One region of the Corynebacterium hindlerae genome, then DNA from elsewhere that is predicted to be linked to it. Evidence: riboswitches for the same ligand, from Rfam matches in the RefSeq annotation. Region 1 holds a riboswitch; the other holds the start of a gene.
What was found. A riboswitch is a leader RNA that binds a small molecule or an ion and turns the genes downstream of it on or off. The one in region 1 is predicted to bind thiamine pyrophosphate.

Region 1 (7,860 bases):
TCGGAGCGGTGTTGTTCAAACCACCGGTGATGGCGTTCATCGGTACCATTGTCCTGCTGTTCCAAGCAATTTTGCTGGCGCACGGTGGCCTCACCACCCTGGGGGCAAACGTGTTCTCCATGGCGATCGTGGGCCCGTGGGTAGCGTACGCGGTGTGGAAGCTCCTGGGATCCAAGTCCCCTGAGCTGGCCATGTTCTCCGCTGCATTCCTCGGCAACTTCGCCACCTACTGCGTTACCGCGCTGCAGTTGGCGGCAGCACACCATGCTGCTGGTTTCGCTAACGCCGCCGGAACCTTCCTGGCGCTGTACGCCCCAACTCAGGTGCCACTGTCCATCGTGGAAGGCATCGTGTCCGTGCTGATCTTCCGCAGCCTGCGTCAGATCGCGAAGAAGGAACTGACCGTTCTGGGCATCCCTGTGGCTGCCCCGAAGCGAGAGATGGTGGCAGCCTAAAATGAAGAACCTAGTTTTGGTCATCGTGGCCGGCGTTCTGATCATGTTCCCGATGTTCTTCAATTTCGGTGACCCGGACGCTGAAGAACAATTCGTGGGCACCGACGCGGGTGCGGAAACCTTGGTGGAAGAGGCTAACCCTGATTATGAACCATGGTTCGAATCTGTTGCTGGTGAACTGCCAGGAGAAGTGGAGTCCGGCCGGTTCGCGCTGCAAGCTGGTCTTGGTGCTGGCCTGCTCGGTTATGTCCTCGGTGTGTTCCGTGGCCGTACCCAGCGTGCTGAGGAATCTGCTGCTGTCTAAATGAATGCCCTGGAACTAGCCGCTGCTAGGAGCCGCTGGGCGCACGTGAATGTGGGCGAAAAAAGCCTGCTCATCGTACTGCTGTTTATTGCGATCTCGGTTTCCGGTATCAAACTCGCAGTGATCGCCGCTATCACCTTGGTGATGGCGGTCGCTGCTGGGATCAACTGGAAACTGTACCTGGGTCTGGTCGGGGCCCCGGCGACGTTCATCGCGCTGGGCCTCGGCCCGCTCATTTTCTCCATTACCTCCGGCGGGTTGATCATGGTCCCAGGAGGGGTGGCGCACGCCGGTGAGGTGTTGGCTAGGTCCGTGGTGGGCATGGGAATCACCATGTTGTTTGCGCTGACCACCCCGATGTCCGAGATCCTCATGTTCGCGCGTCGTCGGCACCTTCCGGAGTCGCTCGTGCACGTCACGGGCCTGATATACCGCCTGGTGGGTGCCCTGGTGGTGACGGCGAAGACGATGTGGGAGGCCCAGGCCGCCCGGCTCGGGCATAGCAGTACCCGCCGGTGGGTGGGTTCGGTTGCGGGCCAAGCAGCGTCGCTATTTGTGCTGTCCTTTGCCAGGGCTCGGGCGCTGCAAGAAGGATTGGAACTGCGGGCGGATCCCACCGCGATGAAAGTGCGTACTGTGGCGCGCCCCGTGAACTGGCTCCGTGCCTGCGGCGCCGTGATTGTGATGAGTTTATTATGTCTGTTCTAGAGACCCGTGACCTGACTTTTTCCCACGATCAGCCTGTGCTGAACGGGGTCGACCTAGCCGTGGCAGCGGGGGAACGCCTCGCGATCCTCGGTGCGAATGGCTCCGGGAAGTCCACGCTGCTCAAGCTGTTAGCGGGGGCGTGGCAGCCTCAATCTGGCACGGTTTTGCTCGATGACACGCCGATGGAGTACACCAGGCGCGGCCGGGACCATGTGCGCCGCAATGTGCAGCTTGTGCTGCAGGAACCCGATGAACAAATCTTCGCCACCACGGTTGCGGAGGACGTGTCTTTCGGCCCCGTGAACATGGGATTGGAGGAGTCGGACGTCGATAAGCGCGTGCGTGAGGCGCTGGCCACCTGCGAAATCACTGGCCTTGCTGACCGCGTCCCCCACCAGCTTTCCTACGGCCAACGCAAACTCGTGGCGCTGGCCGGTGCGCTGGCGATGCAGCCACGCGTCCTCCTTCTCGACGAGCCGACCGCCGGCCTCGACCCCGTCGCCTCCGACCGCCTGCTAGCCACGCTGCTGCAGCTTAACGACGCCGGAACAACCATCGTCATCTCCACGCACGAAATCGACTTCGCCTACGCTTTCGCAGCGTCGGTGGGAGTCCTCGTTGACGGGACGATCCGCTCTGGTGACCGAACCCTCCTTACCGACCCATCGCTGCTGGCCGCGGCGCGTCTGCGCCCACCGTGGGCGCCACTGGTATCAGAAAAAATCGGAAAAGCCGTCGAACGGGTGGAAGATCTATTAGGGTAGAGGGGCACATTCGTCACACGGGAGCGGAGCCGATTCTTCGCTGAGAGGACGCAACAAAACACGGAGCGTCGACCGTTTAACCTGTCCGGATAATGCCGGCGTAGGGAGGTTTAAATGATCACCACTGGACCCATTTACCGCAGCGAAAAGGTCTACCAGGAGGTGTCCTTCGAGGGACACACCCTGAAAATTCCAGCTCGACGCATCGGCCTCACGACTGGCGAACATTTCGACGTGTACGACACCTCAGGCCCGTACACGCTCGAAGATCCGCAGCTGGATCTGGAAAAGGGATTGTCGCCAGTTCGTACCTGGGAGCCAGCGGAAGCAGTACCGGCTTCCGAAGAGCACCCAGAACTTCGCGTTCAAACTCAGCTCGCGTGGGCGCGAGCCGGGATCATCACCCCGGAGATGGCATTCTGCGCGGCACGCGAGGGATTCTCGCCGGAGTTCGTGCGATCCGAAGTAGCCGCGGGGCGGGCCGTGATCTGCGCGAACCGTAAGCACCCGGAGCTGGAGCCGATGATCATCGGTAAGGCGTTCGCGGTGAAGATCAACGCCAACATCGGCAATTCCGCCGTCACCTCATCCATCGATGAGGAAGTGGAGAAAATGGTGTGGGCGACGCGCTGGGGCGCGGACACCATCATGGACCTTTCCACAGGCAAGGACATTCACGAAACCCGCGAATGGATCCTACGCAACTCCCCAGTACCTGTGGGAACGGTGCCGATCTACCAGGCGCTCGAAAAAGTTAAGGGCGACCCAACAAAATTGACCTGGGAGATCTACCGCGACACCATCATTGAACAGTGCGAACAGGGCGTCGACTACATGACCGTCCACGCCGGCGTACTCCTGCGCTACATCCCGCTGGCCGCCGACCGCGTCACTGGCATCGTCTCTCGCGGCGGCTCCATCATGGCTGCCTGGTGTCTGAAAGAGCACCGCGAATCCTTCCTGTACGAAAACTTCGCCGAGCTCTGCGACATCCTCGCTCAGTATGACGTCACCTTCTCCCTCGGCGACGGTCTGCGTCCAGGTTCCATCGCGGACGCCAATGACGAAGCTCAGCTGGCAGAACTGCGCACGTTGGGCGAACTGACTCTCATCGCGCGCTCCCGCGGCGTCCAGGTCATGATCGAAGGCCCCGGCCACGTTCCGATGCACAAGATCCCAGTCAACGTCGAATGGGAAGAGGACTGGTGCCACGGCGCACCTTTCTACACCCTGGGGCCCCTGGCGACAGACATTGCACCAGGCTACGACCACATCACCTCCGCGATCGGCGCTGCGATCATCGGCCAGGCTGGGACCGCGATGTTGTGTTACGTCACCCCGAAGGAACACCTCGGGTTGCCGAACCGCGATGACGTGAAGGTCGGCGTTATCACCTATAAGATCGCCGCCCACGCGGCGGACCTGGCGAAGCAGCACCCGCGTGCCCAGGAGCGAGACGATGCGCTGTCTCGCGCGAGGTTCGAATTCCGCTGGCATGACCAGTTCGCGTTGGCTCTGGATCCGGACACCGCACTGTCTTATCACGACGAGACCCTCCCAGCAGAGCCTGCGAAGACGGCGCATTTCTGCTCGATGTGTGGTCCGAAGTTCTGCTCCATGAAGATCTCGCAGGATGTGCGGGACTATGCGGCGGAGCATGGGCTTGAGACTGTGGAGGCCATTGAGGCGGGCATGAAGGAGAAGTCGGCGGAGTTTGCTGAGTCGGGTTCTCGCGTGTACTTGCCGGTGGTGGAGAGCTAGCAGATATCGGGTGGGCTGAGCTGTTTTTGGCTCTAGCCCGACCGGAACTAACTAACTGTGTTTTTTCCTACAAAACTCTTACGTTTATTTACAGTAATGAGCAGCCAATTTTATTATTTGAGGGTCATCGTTTCTCTCAACTAGGAAAGGCTCTCTCGTGGAGTTTGTTTTCTACAGTTTGTGTGCAATTGCACTCGTTCTGGTGTTATTCAAGCCAGAAAAAGAAAAGCTGGCATTCAGCTTGTTGGTCGGATCATTTGCATTTTCTGTGCTGATGTTCTTCATGGCTTCTGCTACGTCAATTGTTCCGGCGGTGAACCTGTAAATGTTCGATGCAAAGGTTTTCCGTTTTATTCTGGCCGCAGCGGTCTTTATTATCATGGCGTTTCCGGTGGGCGTCGCAAACATCTACCTAGGCTTTATTAATGGTGAATCCCCGTGCATCCTCTGTGGTAACGAGCGCTTTGGTATGGTCCTCATCGGGGCCTTGGGGGTATTTATCCTGCGCTACGGGGCACGTATGCGCTACATGGTAACTCTCCTGTTGGTGGCCTTCTATTATCTGTACACCACGGTGCGCCACTGGGGTGGACGTGCTAATGCTGACCTTGGTCAAGGGTTTGGTGACGCCGTGTTGGGTGTTCACACCTACACCTGGGGCATCCTGGTGTACTGGGTTGTGATTGGTGTTCTCGCGGTTGGTTTCATCTTTATCGGAAAAGATAAGGTGCTGGCGCAGGAATTTATTTCCACTGAGGTGAACGTAAAGAAATTCTCTCCCGCCACTAAATTTGTGACCATCGTCGCCATTCTTATTACGTGCACTAACTGTCTTCAATTTCTCATTGGTAATGGTATTCCTCCCTATGCGGGGGCAGGGGATCCGGCGCGGTTCACTTTTAATATTGCACAAACCGCGAAATACTGGGATAAGGAGCATCAGTATGAATCTCTTGGTGACATTCGGCTACACAAATTTAATGCACCCGACCCGCATAAAGGTATTGAGTTTGATACCAGCCCACTAGTAGGAAAAGAAACCTTGGAGCTGGCCGGTACTCAGGAGATCGGTTTCCCCGTCGCAGGCTTCCGTGGAAAAGGTCGTGCTGCTGGTATCGCCTATGATTCCGACAATGACAAGTTTGGTCTGGTCTCCTCCGATGGTGGCTTTTACTACACTGACGAGAATTTTAAAGAGTACTCCTCGTTTGCCCGGGTGGACGTTCCTAATGGCTCCGATATTCACAACACCGTAGATGCGGCCTACTTTAAACCAGGCGGTTTGGTTGCGATTGCGCAGAACAAAACGATCTACGGTGCTGTGATTCAAGATGAAGTGGATGAGAAGATTGCCTGGAAGGATTTCACTGATACTTCAGGCGACATCATGCCGATCTTCGACTCGAAGGGGCGTCCGGAGCTGCGGACTATTCGGGCTCGGATGGCCTACACGTTGTCAGTCGCTTCGGAAAGCACGGCAGACACATTTGTCACTCTCAGTGTTCCGCATGAGCGCTCTAAGCAGGTGGTTATATCGGAGTTTTCTAAAGCGGACAACAAGCTGATCCGGGAAGGGGTGTTGGACGCCGAAGGGGTGTATCCGGTGGGTGCAGACCTGCACGACGGACTCCTGTATGTCCTGTCTAAGGAACACAACAGTCTCTTAACCATTGATATTGCGGACTTTAGTGTGAAAGAGATTCGAAACCTGCCTGAGCTTGGCGATGTTCGCGACGTGGCGGTATCCGGAAAGAGCGCCTTTGTGCTTGCACACGATGGTGACCGTGATTTAGTTCATGAGCTAAAGATTTCCTAGAAAATCTGCACGTTAACGCGCCCCGGCTCACTAGGGTGGGGTGCGTTAGTTGTCTTCGGTCAGCCTGCGGCCGTTGGATCTTCGGGCTTGCGGGCTGTTGTTTCTGTGGTGTTTTCCGGCGCTATCGACCAACACGGGGTATCTACTGAGCACCATTGCGATGTGTGCTTCGATGGCGCTGTCGTCGTTCCAGCCGTGGTGTTTCGGGCAGAGTGGGGCGAGGTTGTCGATACTGGTTGGTCCGCCTCGCGCCCACGGTACGACGTGGTGGGATTCGCAGCGGCTGATCGATTCGTTGCAGCCTGGGTAAGCGCAGCATCCATCTCGGGAGAACATTGCCAGACGCTGGTAGAAGGTGGCTGATCGGCCGGCTGTTACTAGCTTTTTCACTGCGCCGTGGTGATCGTGGACCACGATGTAGTCAACGATGCGGTGGCCGTCGAGCAGTTTGAGGTCGAAGAGGGTGAGGTCGATGCCGACGTGGCTGCCGAACTTCGCTTCCCAGTTGAATTCGTGTTCTTCGGTGACGCCGATGACGAGGGAGCAGTGCCCGACCTGGTCGATGCGGGTGGCGGAAGCCCAGCGCAACACTTGGAAGAAATTGTCTGCGTGTCGTTGGGCTACGGTTCGGTTGTCGTCTTTGCGTCGGTCCTCGGTGGCCTGTTCCGCGCGCCAGGCGTCATCCATGAGTGATTTCAGGAGTGCGGCGTGGGCCGCTGGTGCGTAGCCGTGGAAGCTGCAGCCACCGTGCTCGTCTTGTTCGCGTAGCTGGAAACGGCGCTGGTTGTAGGCTTCGTGTGGATCCTTGGCCAGGCGCCGGTTTTCTTCGCGGACAAGTTTCTTGGCGTAGGCGTGTGTTGCCTTGGGGGAGGACTCGGCGGCGGAGGCTGCGGCGAGGTTGTAAATCTCGGTGCGCCGTTTGGATGCTGAGCTTAGTTTCTCTAGAGCCGACAAAATGAGGTCTTGGTGCTCAACTGGGACACCTTCCCCCCAGGGATTCAGGGAGCGTCGGTGAATGCGGCGGGCTTCGCTAGCCGACACCCCAGCACGTTCCAATTTGTTGCGCTCATACCCCGAAGCCATGTCTGTTTCGAGCCGGGCAATCAGCTCCTTGATCTCCAGCAATGCGGGGAAATGTTCGAAAGGCTCACCGAAGTCAATGGAGTGTTGAAGTAACTCCTTGACCTGGGTAAGTGTTGAAGATTCCCCGAATTTCATACCCCCATTCTATCCCAGCAAGGATTAGAACACAAGAGCTAATCGAAACTTTTTGTGCGGGGCCAGAGCGAGAGGGAGACTAGTAGGCCGGCAAGTGTGGCGATGGTCCACCATAGAAAAAATGGGCTCGTAGCAACCCAATCCACGCTGGTCATGCAAACGAACCCAGCGATCAATGCAACGACCGCCGCATTCAACAAAGAGCGTCGCTTCCAGAAGTACAGTTCAAGGACGAGCCAGCTGACTATAAAGACAGGAACTAAGACCACTGCAGCATCCTTTCTCCCAAGATATCGACGCTTGCTGGAGTGTTGGTGTTCACGAAGGTAACTCGCTTTCCGTTGGGGTCGAATATCAACATCGTTCGATAACCTCCAGTACCGCCGTTGTGCCACATTCCGGCTTCATCGTGCACCCAGACGTAAGGGGGCACTCCAACAGAACGCACATGTGCGGCAAACAGTGCCATGTCGTGGGCGGTGGAGCGGATGGCGCCAGCAGGGGCATAGCCGTCCATCTCCCAGTTCGCGGCCACGCGGCCACGGCCATTTAGCCCGTGCGGTGCATCAGCGGCGCTACCAATCAAAGCAACGTAAGACTCAGACATGCCTAGCGGTGTGAAGATATCTTGTTGCACCATCTCTTCCCATGTTCGGCCGTCTTTGGTCGCTATTAACTGTCCAAGAAAAGCCACCCCCAGGTTCGAGTAGTTGCGCTCGCCTTGGCCCTTGAGTTTTGCATCGAGAGCCATCTCTAAAATGTCGTCGCGCGTCACCGTTCCATAGGGGTTACGCTCAACAAACAAGGAAACCAAATCCAATCCTGGATTACGTG
Region 2 (7,860 bases), 1.0 Mb from region 1:
ACCACACTAAGGTGAAGGCGCCGTATGTGCGCGTGGCAGATCGCAAGGAGCTGCCCGGCGGCGATGTGCTGATCAAATACGACGTGCGTTTCGCGCAGCCTAACACCGGCCACCTGGAGATGCCGGCGATCCACTCACTGGAGCACCTCACTGCCGAACTGATGCGCAACCACACCGATAAGCTCATTGATTTCTCCCCAATGGGCTGCCAAACCGGTTTCTACGCCCTGACCTTGGGAATCGAGATGCCAGAATTCCTTTCCATTTTGGAAGCAACCCTGGGCGACATCCTGGAAGCAACCGAAGTGCCCGCCGCCAACGAGGTGCAGTGCGGTTGGGGCGCCAACCACTCGCTTACCGACGCGCAAAGCGCCGCACGCACATTCCTCGCCAAGCGCGCGGAATGGGAAGAGGTCCTGTAGTGATCATCATCCAGTGCGCCATGGAGATGGAGGCGGCTCCATTCCTGGCGGAACTCCCCGCAGATCACCGGGTGGAGAAGATTGCTAACCAGGAGTTTCACTTCGGCCCAGATCGTTTGATCGCGGTCACGGGCATTGGGCTGGCCAATGCAGCAGCCGGTACGGCGCGGGCGTTGCTGCTGGCAGATTCCGCGGAGCTGGTGATTGCGGCCGGCACCTGCGGTGGCCTGCACGCCGATATCGAGGTGGGCCAGATCGCGGTGGCAACCAACGCGATCTACTCCATGGCCGACGCCACCGCCTTCGGATACGAGCCAGGGCAGGTGCCTGGCATGCCGATTTCCTACGACGCCGCTGCGGTGCCAGATCTCGGTGTGCCGGTTATGACCGGTCGGGTAGTGTCTGCTGATGCGTTCATCACCGCAGCGAACGTGGCCGAGGCGCGTGACCGCTTCCCGGAGGCGATCGCCACTGACATGGAAACCACTGCGATGGCGCAAACCTGTTACGCTGCTGGCGTGCCGTGGATGTCACTGCGCGCCGTGTCCGACCTGTGCGGACCGGCAGCCGGCCAAGATTTCCACATTGACGGCGAGCTCGCAGCCCGACACAGTCACACCGCAGTATCCACTTTCCTTTCTTTGACTAATTTGTAATGGATTTAAAGGAGCTTCGAGCTTGATCCGGACTAAAATTGGGTATAACAACCCCCGATAAGAACGGAGCCCCACATGTCAAAAGATTGGATTGCAGACGTCAAGAAGTACGCTCCCAGCGCCGACGATGCTGTGCTGGAGAAGATGCTCAAGAACTACCGCCTCGTCCTCACTGACGCCGACGCCGCCTACGTTTCCTTCTCCGACGAAGAGGAACTGAAGACGGTTCGGGAAAACTTCCTCAAGAAGAAGCTCGGCCTCACCGAATCCGATGAGGCACTCGACGCGGCTATCACGCAAGTCGGCGAGAAGATGAAGGATGGCACCAAGAATGGCCGTCTTGCCGTCTACTACCTGCTAGCAGAAAAGTACGGCAAGCTCGGCGTCTTTACATAACTATTCCAGTGAAGTGGCATCCTAACGCTGCCACTTTTCTTATGCCTCAGCTGCAGTGCGCTTTTTCAGCAGTGCCTGGACAACCATGTTGAGGAAAACAAACGCTAGCAAGCTGATGCCGAACAGCGGTGCGACGATCGAGTAGCCGATGAGCACAGCGATCAATGCCCAGGAACGCTCACCGCGGGCCGGTACCCAGCTGCGGCCCGAACGCCAGGCCCGCCACCACATGTAGTAACCAAGCCCGGTCACTACCAAAATTCCGAGGGCCAGCAGCGCCAATGCGGTTTCCGACCAGATCCCGAACAAGAACCCCATGTGCAAATTGATGAGCCATTCGGTCAGTTTCGCAGCAAATGGCCATTCAGAGAACAACACCCGGTCAGTTACTTCTGCCGTGTTCGTGTCTACCTGCACTTTATCCGTGCTGAGCCGGTAGGGTTCGCGCGATTCCTGCACCTGCCAGGTGCCCGCACCAGCAGGTTTCGCTTCCACAAGTCCGGTCAACCCATCTTCTCGTGCCACCCGCACAGCAGTATCCAAGCCCGAAACATCCGTGGCAGCTGCGGGGCTCACAGCCATGGCAGGTGCCCGCAACTGCAGCTCCGTACGGACTGTGCCAATGTTTTGTCCGGCCACACCAGACCACGTCAGCCCAGTGACCGTGAGGAACAGCATTCCGGGTACTAGCCATAGGCCGAGGGTGCGGTGCCAGCGGGAGGCGCGCTGTTTGGATGCGCGGGAACGAAGAGCCAGAACCAACCCCGAGATGGCAATGGCGCCCAACCAGGATGCGGCCAGTTCTGAGTACCATCGGCCGGCTTTGCCCAGCCAGAGTTGCTTGTGTCCTTCAGAGAGCCAGGCTCGCAGTGGGGAAGCGTTGGAACTGCCGTACTGAATCATGTTGCCCGTAATACGGAGGTCACCGGGATCGACGAAAACGGCGCGTCGATAAGAGCTGCTTGTGAGGGAGGGGTCGGCAAACAGCACGCGGGTGGTGTCCCGTGCGTCGTCACTGCGCTGCACCCCGGACACTTTAAGCTGCGGGTATTCCTTCTGAGCGGCAGCGACCTGTTCCTCGAGACTGCGGGCAGGAAGCGTAGAGGTGGCGGTGTAGGCGTCGTGGTAAACCACCTGTTCAATGCTGGGGGCGAAGGCATATACCAGGCCGGTGAGTGTGGCCACGGCGATGAAAGGGCCCACCAATAGCCCGGCGATGACGTGCAAATATCTAGCGCGTTGACGCTGCTGCAAGGCAGCGCGGCGTGTCAGAGTTAATGTAGTCACGAAGAGTTGTCGGGAATGCCTCCCAACAAGTTCCGTGTTACTTTTCGAGGATTTTTCGCAACTTTCGCGCCGCAGCTACCGGGTCGGCAGCCTCGGTCAGTGCGCGCACCACCACGATCCTGCGTGCCCCAGCATCCACCACCTTAGGAGCGGTTGCGGCGTTCACTCCACCGATCGCGAACCAGGTTTTATTCCCGGCTACCTCGGCACATTCGGTTACTACTGGCAGCCCTACCGCGGGTCGCCCCGGCTTCGTAGGGGTCGGCCACACCGGACCAATCACCGCATAGTCCAGCTCCGGGTCGGCGATTGACTCGGCAAACTGTGCCACCGAATTATTGGAGCGCCCGAGCAAAACCTCTGGGCCCAACACACGCCTGGCCTGCTGGGTAGTCAGGTCTTTTTGGCCGGTGTGGAACACGTCGGCGTCGACAAGCAATGCAACGTCGGCCCGGTCGTTAGCTGCGAACAGCTTGCCGTGCTCCGCTGCGACCTCCGCGAGCGTTTCCAACGCACCGATTTCTGCGCGTGCTTCGATTTTTTTGTCGCGGAGCTGAATGATATCCGCACCACCTTCGTAGCAGGCGTGCAGAAACTCGCGGAGATCGCCGCGGTCCGTTCGGGCATCGGTGCACAGGTAGAGGCGGGAGTTTTTCAGGAGAAGTTGTCGACGTTGCCGGTCCATGAGTCCTATAGTAGGAGTACTTGCCGTGGGAGCCCGTGAAACGCCGGGCTGAGAGGGCCAGCAATCGGCCGACCACCTGACCTGATGCGGATAATGCCGCCGTAGGAAGGACATTATGCATATCGCCGTAATCGGCGCCGGGATCGTAGGCCTGTGCACTGCATGGGAGCTGCGCCAGCGTGGCCACACCGTCACCGTGTACGACCCGGAGCCTGTCTCCGAAGCTAGTTTCGCGGCCGCTGGAATGCTGGCCCCCGTGTCTGAGGTGGTGTGGGATCAGCCGACGCTGTATCCGCTGATGCAGCAGTCGAAGGAGCTGTACCCCGAGTTTGCGCAGCGTGTGGCCGAGGCATCGGGGATGGATATTGGTTACCTGACCTCGGAAACCCTCGTGTGCGCCGGAGATCCTGCCGATAGGGTCACCCTCACCGAGCTCGTTGAGCTGCAGGAACACATCGGCCAGGTCGCCCCGATTTCTTCCCGGCAGGCCCGCAGCATGGAGCCAGGCTTAGGCCCCGGAGTAGTCGGAGCAGTGCACATTCCAGGCGACCACCAGATTGATCCCCGCAAGTTCTGCGCTGCATTGTTGCACCTCTTGGGCCCCGATGTGGTGCGAGAAAAAGTGACGTCGCTGGAACTCGACGCAGACCACGTGGTGGTGGCGGCGGGCCTTCGCTCCTGCGAGATAGCGGGGGTACCTCAGCTGCCGCTACGTCCGGTGTATGGCGACGTGCTCCGCCTGGAGGTGCCAGAATATTTACAACCGCTAGTCACCCGCACCGTCCGCGGCGTAGTCCGTGGCCGCCCGGTGTACGTGGTGCCCCGCGCCGACGGCTCCCTCGTCCTCGGCGCCACCTCCCGCGAGGACGGCCCCGGGGTATCTGCTGAGGGAGTGCATCAGCTGCTTCGCGACGCCCACCACCTCATCCCCGGGATTTGGGAATGTTCGATCACAGAGATGACCTGCCGTGCCCGCCCAGGTTCCCCCGATGACGTGCCCATGATCGGGCGGATCTCAGAACGCGCCACCGTGTCCACCGGCTACTTCAGGCACGGCATTTTGCTATCAGTGATTGGCGCGAAACTCACCACTGATGTTGTGCTGGGTGTACCGGTGCCGGAAGCGACTGCCGCAGCTATTGACCCGTTCCGCTTTAACAAAGGAGCTTAAGACAAGTGACTTCAGTAAATGGGAAACCCTACACAGCAGCCCCGGGAATGACTATCGCGGACCTGGTGCAGGAGATCGTTGGCAGGCACGCCGGCGTCGCGGTGGCGGTAGACGGCGCCGTAGTACCCCGCAGCGCATGGGGCACCACCGAGGTGTCAGGCGACATTGACATCGTTACCGCAGCTCAAGGAGGATAACCGATGGATTTCTTAACCGAATCGCGTCTCATCATGGGCACCGGTGGCGCCACCTCCATGGACACTTTGGAACGAGCCCTGGTGGAATCCGGTACCCGCCTCACCACAGTAGCCATGCGACGCTTCAACCCAGCCACCGGCATGGGCATCTTCGACCTCCTGCAACGCAACAACATTCGAGCACTACCCAACACCGCAGGTTGCTACTCCGCCCGCGAAGCAGTGCTCACCGCCGAACTTGCCAGAGAAGCACTACAGACCAACCTCATCAAACTGGAAGTGATCGCCGACGAAGACACCCTACTACCAGACCCCGTTGAACTTCTCGACGCCGCAGAACAGCTAGTACTCAAGGGTTTTGAAGTATTCGCCTACACCAACGACGACCCCGCCTTAGCACGCCGCCTGGAAGAAGTCGGCATCACCGCAGTAATGCCCGCCGGCGCCCCAATCGGCACCGGCCTAGGGATCCTCAACCCACACAACATCGAGCTCATCGTCGAACGCGCCAACATCCCCGTCATCCTCGACGCCGGCATCGGCACCGCCTCCGACGCGGCACTCGCCATGGAACTAGGCTGCTCAGGCGTACTCCTCGCCACCGCAGTCACCCGAGCACACAATCCATTACAAATGGCCAGCGCCATGAAACACGCCGTCATCGCCGGACGACAAGCCTACGAAGCCGGGCGAATCCCCAAACGCAAGCTGGCGCAGGCGAGTTCGAGTTTTAGTGAGATGGTAGGTGCCGGATTTGGTAAAGCAAACTGACGAAATGGCCCCTAAAAAGTCAGTTTCCGTTACCAAATCCAGCACCGGGTTGTCTGCGGAGGAGAAACTCCGCTACGCCCGCCATCTCACACTGCCCGGCGTGGGGGAGGAAGGGCAGCTCAAACTGAAGCAGGCGAAAGTCCTGGTTATCGGTGCGGGCGGTTTGGGTTCACCTGTGTTGAACTATCTTGGTGCGGCTGGTGTGGGCCATGTGACGGTGATTGATGATGATGTGGTGGAGGAGTCTAATCTGCAGCGGCAGACCATCCACACGGTGGCGGATCTTGGTCGGCCTAAGGTCGATTCTGCTAAGGATGCCTTGGCCCGGTTGAACCCATTTGTGCAGGTCACGCCGATTCGGGCGCGGCTGACTCCTGATAATGCTGTGGAGTTGTTTGGCCAGCATGACCTGGTTATTGATGGAACTGACAACTTTGCTACCCGCTACCTTTCCAATGACGCCGCGGAACTCACCGGAACTCCTCTAGTGTGGGGCACGATCATGCAGTTCGAGGGGCAGATCTCCGTTTTCGACCCGAATAACGGACCGATGCTCCGGGACCTCTTTCCGGACATTCCACCGGCGGATGCGGTGCCGAGTTGTGCCGTGGGGGGCGTGTTCGGGGCGCTCGCGGGGCTGGTGGGGTCGATGTTGGCTATTGAGACTCTTAAGGTGATCACGGGTGTGGGGGAGGTGGCCGTCGGTAAGCTGCTGCTTGTCGATGCGCTGACGTTGTCGCAGCGTACCTTGGTGTTCGCGCGTGATCCGGGGCGGCCGCCGGTGACCGGGCTGGAGCATATGGCGCAGGTCTGTGCCGCCGCGACGCCGGTGCCGACCACTGTTGCGCCGCAGGGCATGCTTATCGACGTCCGTACCCCAGAGGAAACCTCGTCTGGCATTATTCCCGGCGCGACGCCGTTTCCGTTGGATGTGCTGCAACGGGACCCGGGCGTGGTCGAACCCTATTTGGGTAATGTGATCACGGTGTATTGCCAATCCGGTGTTCGTTCCGCGACGGCTGTGCGCTTGTTGCAGGAGAGGTTTCCTGACGGGCGGTTTTTCAGTTTGCAGGGCGGTTTTTCAGCTTGGGGGGCACAACGCGGGTAATTGGTTATGATTATCCCATGCGTGCGTTGGGTACAGCCTTTCTTTCGGTATTGGTCTCAGCTTTGTGGTGGGTTCCGGCTGCGTCCGCTGAACCTCCGGTAGGAAACATAGAGGCGGCGGTCACTGCGTTGAGTACCGAGGGAGCGTGGTCGGGGCTGAGTTCGCAGGCCCGGCATCCGTTCCTTGCAGTAACTGAGGGTGGTGCGGAGGAATGGGTGTTTGCTGGTTCCAGCCCATTGTTTGGCCCGGTCATTTTTGATCAGCAGGGAAATGTCACGGGTTACAAGCTGATGCTGTATCAGGATATGCAATTGCATTTGGAGCCGAAGCTTGGGGCGGAACCTGTAGTGCAGGTGGCGGATGGGATTTTGCGGGATGTGGATCGGGTGGCTTCCCACGGCCCGGTGCCAATCCCGGCGGATTATGTTTATGATCCTTCATTGCTTCATTCGGGTTATCACGATTACTGCACGATGTCGCCAAGTTATTTCACCACTACTGAGATTGATGCGGATTTTCGTGGCGCTTGCGCCCGCCACGATATGTGTATGGAGGCAGCCGATGCTCGGGGCGAGGGCTATTTAAAGTGCAATGTTGATTTACTTACCGATATGTCCAGCGTATGTTCCGCGGTGTACACGGGGGAGTACGCGAGTTATCTGCCTCGGTGTTTGAACACAGCACGGCTGTACCACGCTAGCGTGAACATCGCACACCTGGACAACTTGCTGTAAGCGACACTCTCATAGTCTTATAACAGCCATTTTCCTAGTCTTAGTGCCGTGCTCATGTACCTCGCATAATCGTCCCTCTTCAGGTTTTTCGGGCCTGCCAATGGCAATATGCGCTGCTGAGCGACGGTCCGGGTTTGGGTGTACTTCAACAGGCCTTCGGTGCCATGCCGTCTGCCCAGTCCTGAGGCTTTCCAGCCTCCCATCGGCGCGGCTACGGAACCCCAGGCGGCTGTGTACCCTTCGTTGATATTGACAGTTCCAGCGTGGAGGTGGCGGGCAATGCGTCGCGCTATCGCCGGCTTACCGACGACAGATGCATTAAGGCCATATTCCGTATCGTTTGCCTTGGTCACAGCCTCGGTTTCATCTGCCACGATTTCCAGATAGACCACGGGCCCGAAAACTTCTTCGCGGGTGAGTCGAGCCGTTGTTG

Region 2: linked by a shared signal. The riboswitch ahead of thiO (glycine oxidase ThiO) and the one ahead of thiC (phosphomethylpyrimidine synthase ThiC) in region 1 are both predicted to bind thiamine pyrophosphate.

Annotation. Positions count from the first base shown of each region.
Region 1 is NZ_CP059833.1:2,575,566-2,583,425, forward strand. It holds gene HW450_RS12395 (energy-coupling factor ABC transporter permease) at 1-455, shown strand, start outside; gene HW450_RS12400 (energy-coupling factor ABC transporter substrate-binding protein) at 457-759, shown strand; gene HW450_RS12405 (CbiQ family ECF transporter T component) at 760-1,467, shown strand; gene HW450_RS12410 (energy-coupling factor ABC transporter ATP-binding protein) at 1,455-2,231, shown strand; TPP riboswitch at 2,239-2,355, shown strand; gene thiC (phosphomethylpyrimidine synthase ThiC) at 2,346-3,992, shown strand; gene HW450_RS12420 (hypothetical protein) at 4,150-4,317, shown strand; gene HW450_RS12425 (disulfide bond formation protein B) at 4,318-5,808, shown strand; gene HW450_RS12430 (HNH endonuclease signature motif containing protein) at 5,854-7,026, opposite strand; gene HW450_RS12435 (serine hydrolase domain-containing protein) at 7,286-7,860, opposite strand, start outside.
Region 2 is NZ_CP059833.1:1,528,970-1,536,829, forward strand. It holds gene HW450_RS07515 (S-ribosylhomocysteine lyase) at 1-422, shown strand, start outside; gene mtnN (5'-methylthioadenosine/S-adenosylhomocysteine nucleosidase) at 422-1,078, shown strand; gene HW450_RS07525 (DUF2853 family protein) at 1,154-1,474, shown strand; gene HW450_RS07530 (PepSY-associated TM helix domain-containing protein) at 1,514-2,761, opposite strand; gene thiE (thiamine phosphate synthase) at 2,799-3,446, opposite strand; TPP riboswitch at 3,462-3,571, shown strand; gene thiO (glycine oxidase ThiO) at 3,562-4,617, shown strand; gene thiS (sulfur carrier protein ThiS) at 4,623-4,814, shown strand; gene HW450_RS07550 (thiazole synthase) at 4,818-5,585, shown strand; gene moeB (molybdopterin-synthase adenylyltransferase MoeB) at 5,590-6,693, shown strand; gene HW450_RS07560 (hypothetical protein) at 6,711-7,427, shown strand; gene HW450_RS07565 (succinic semialdehyde dehydrogenase) at 7,445-7,860, opposite strand, start outside.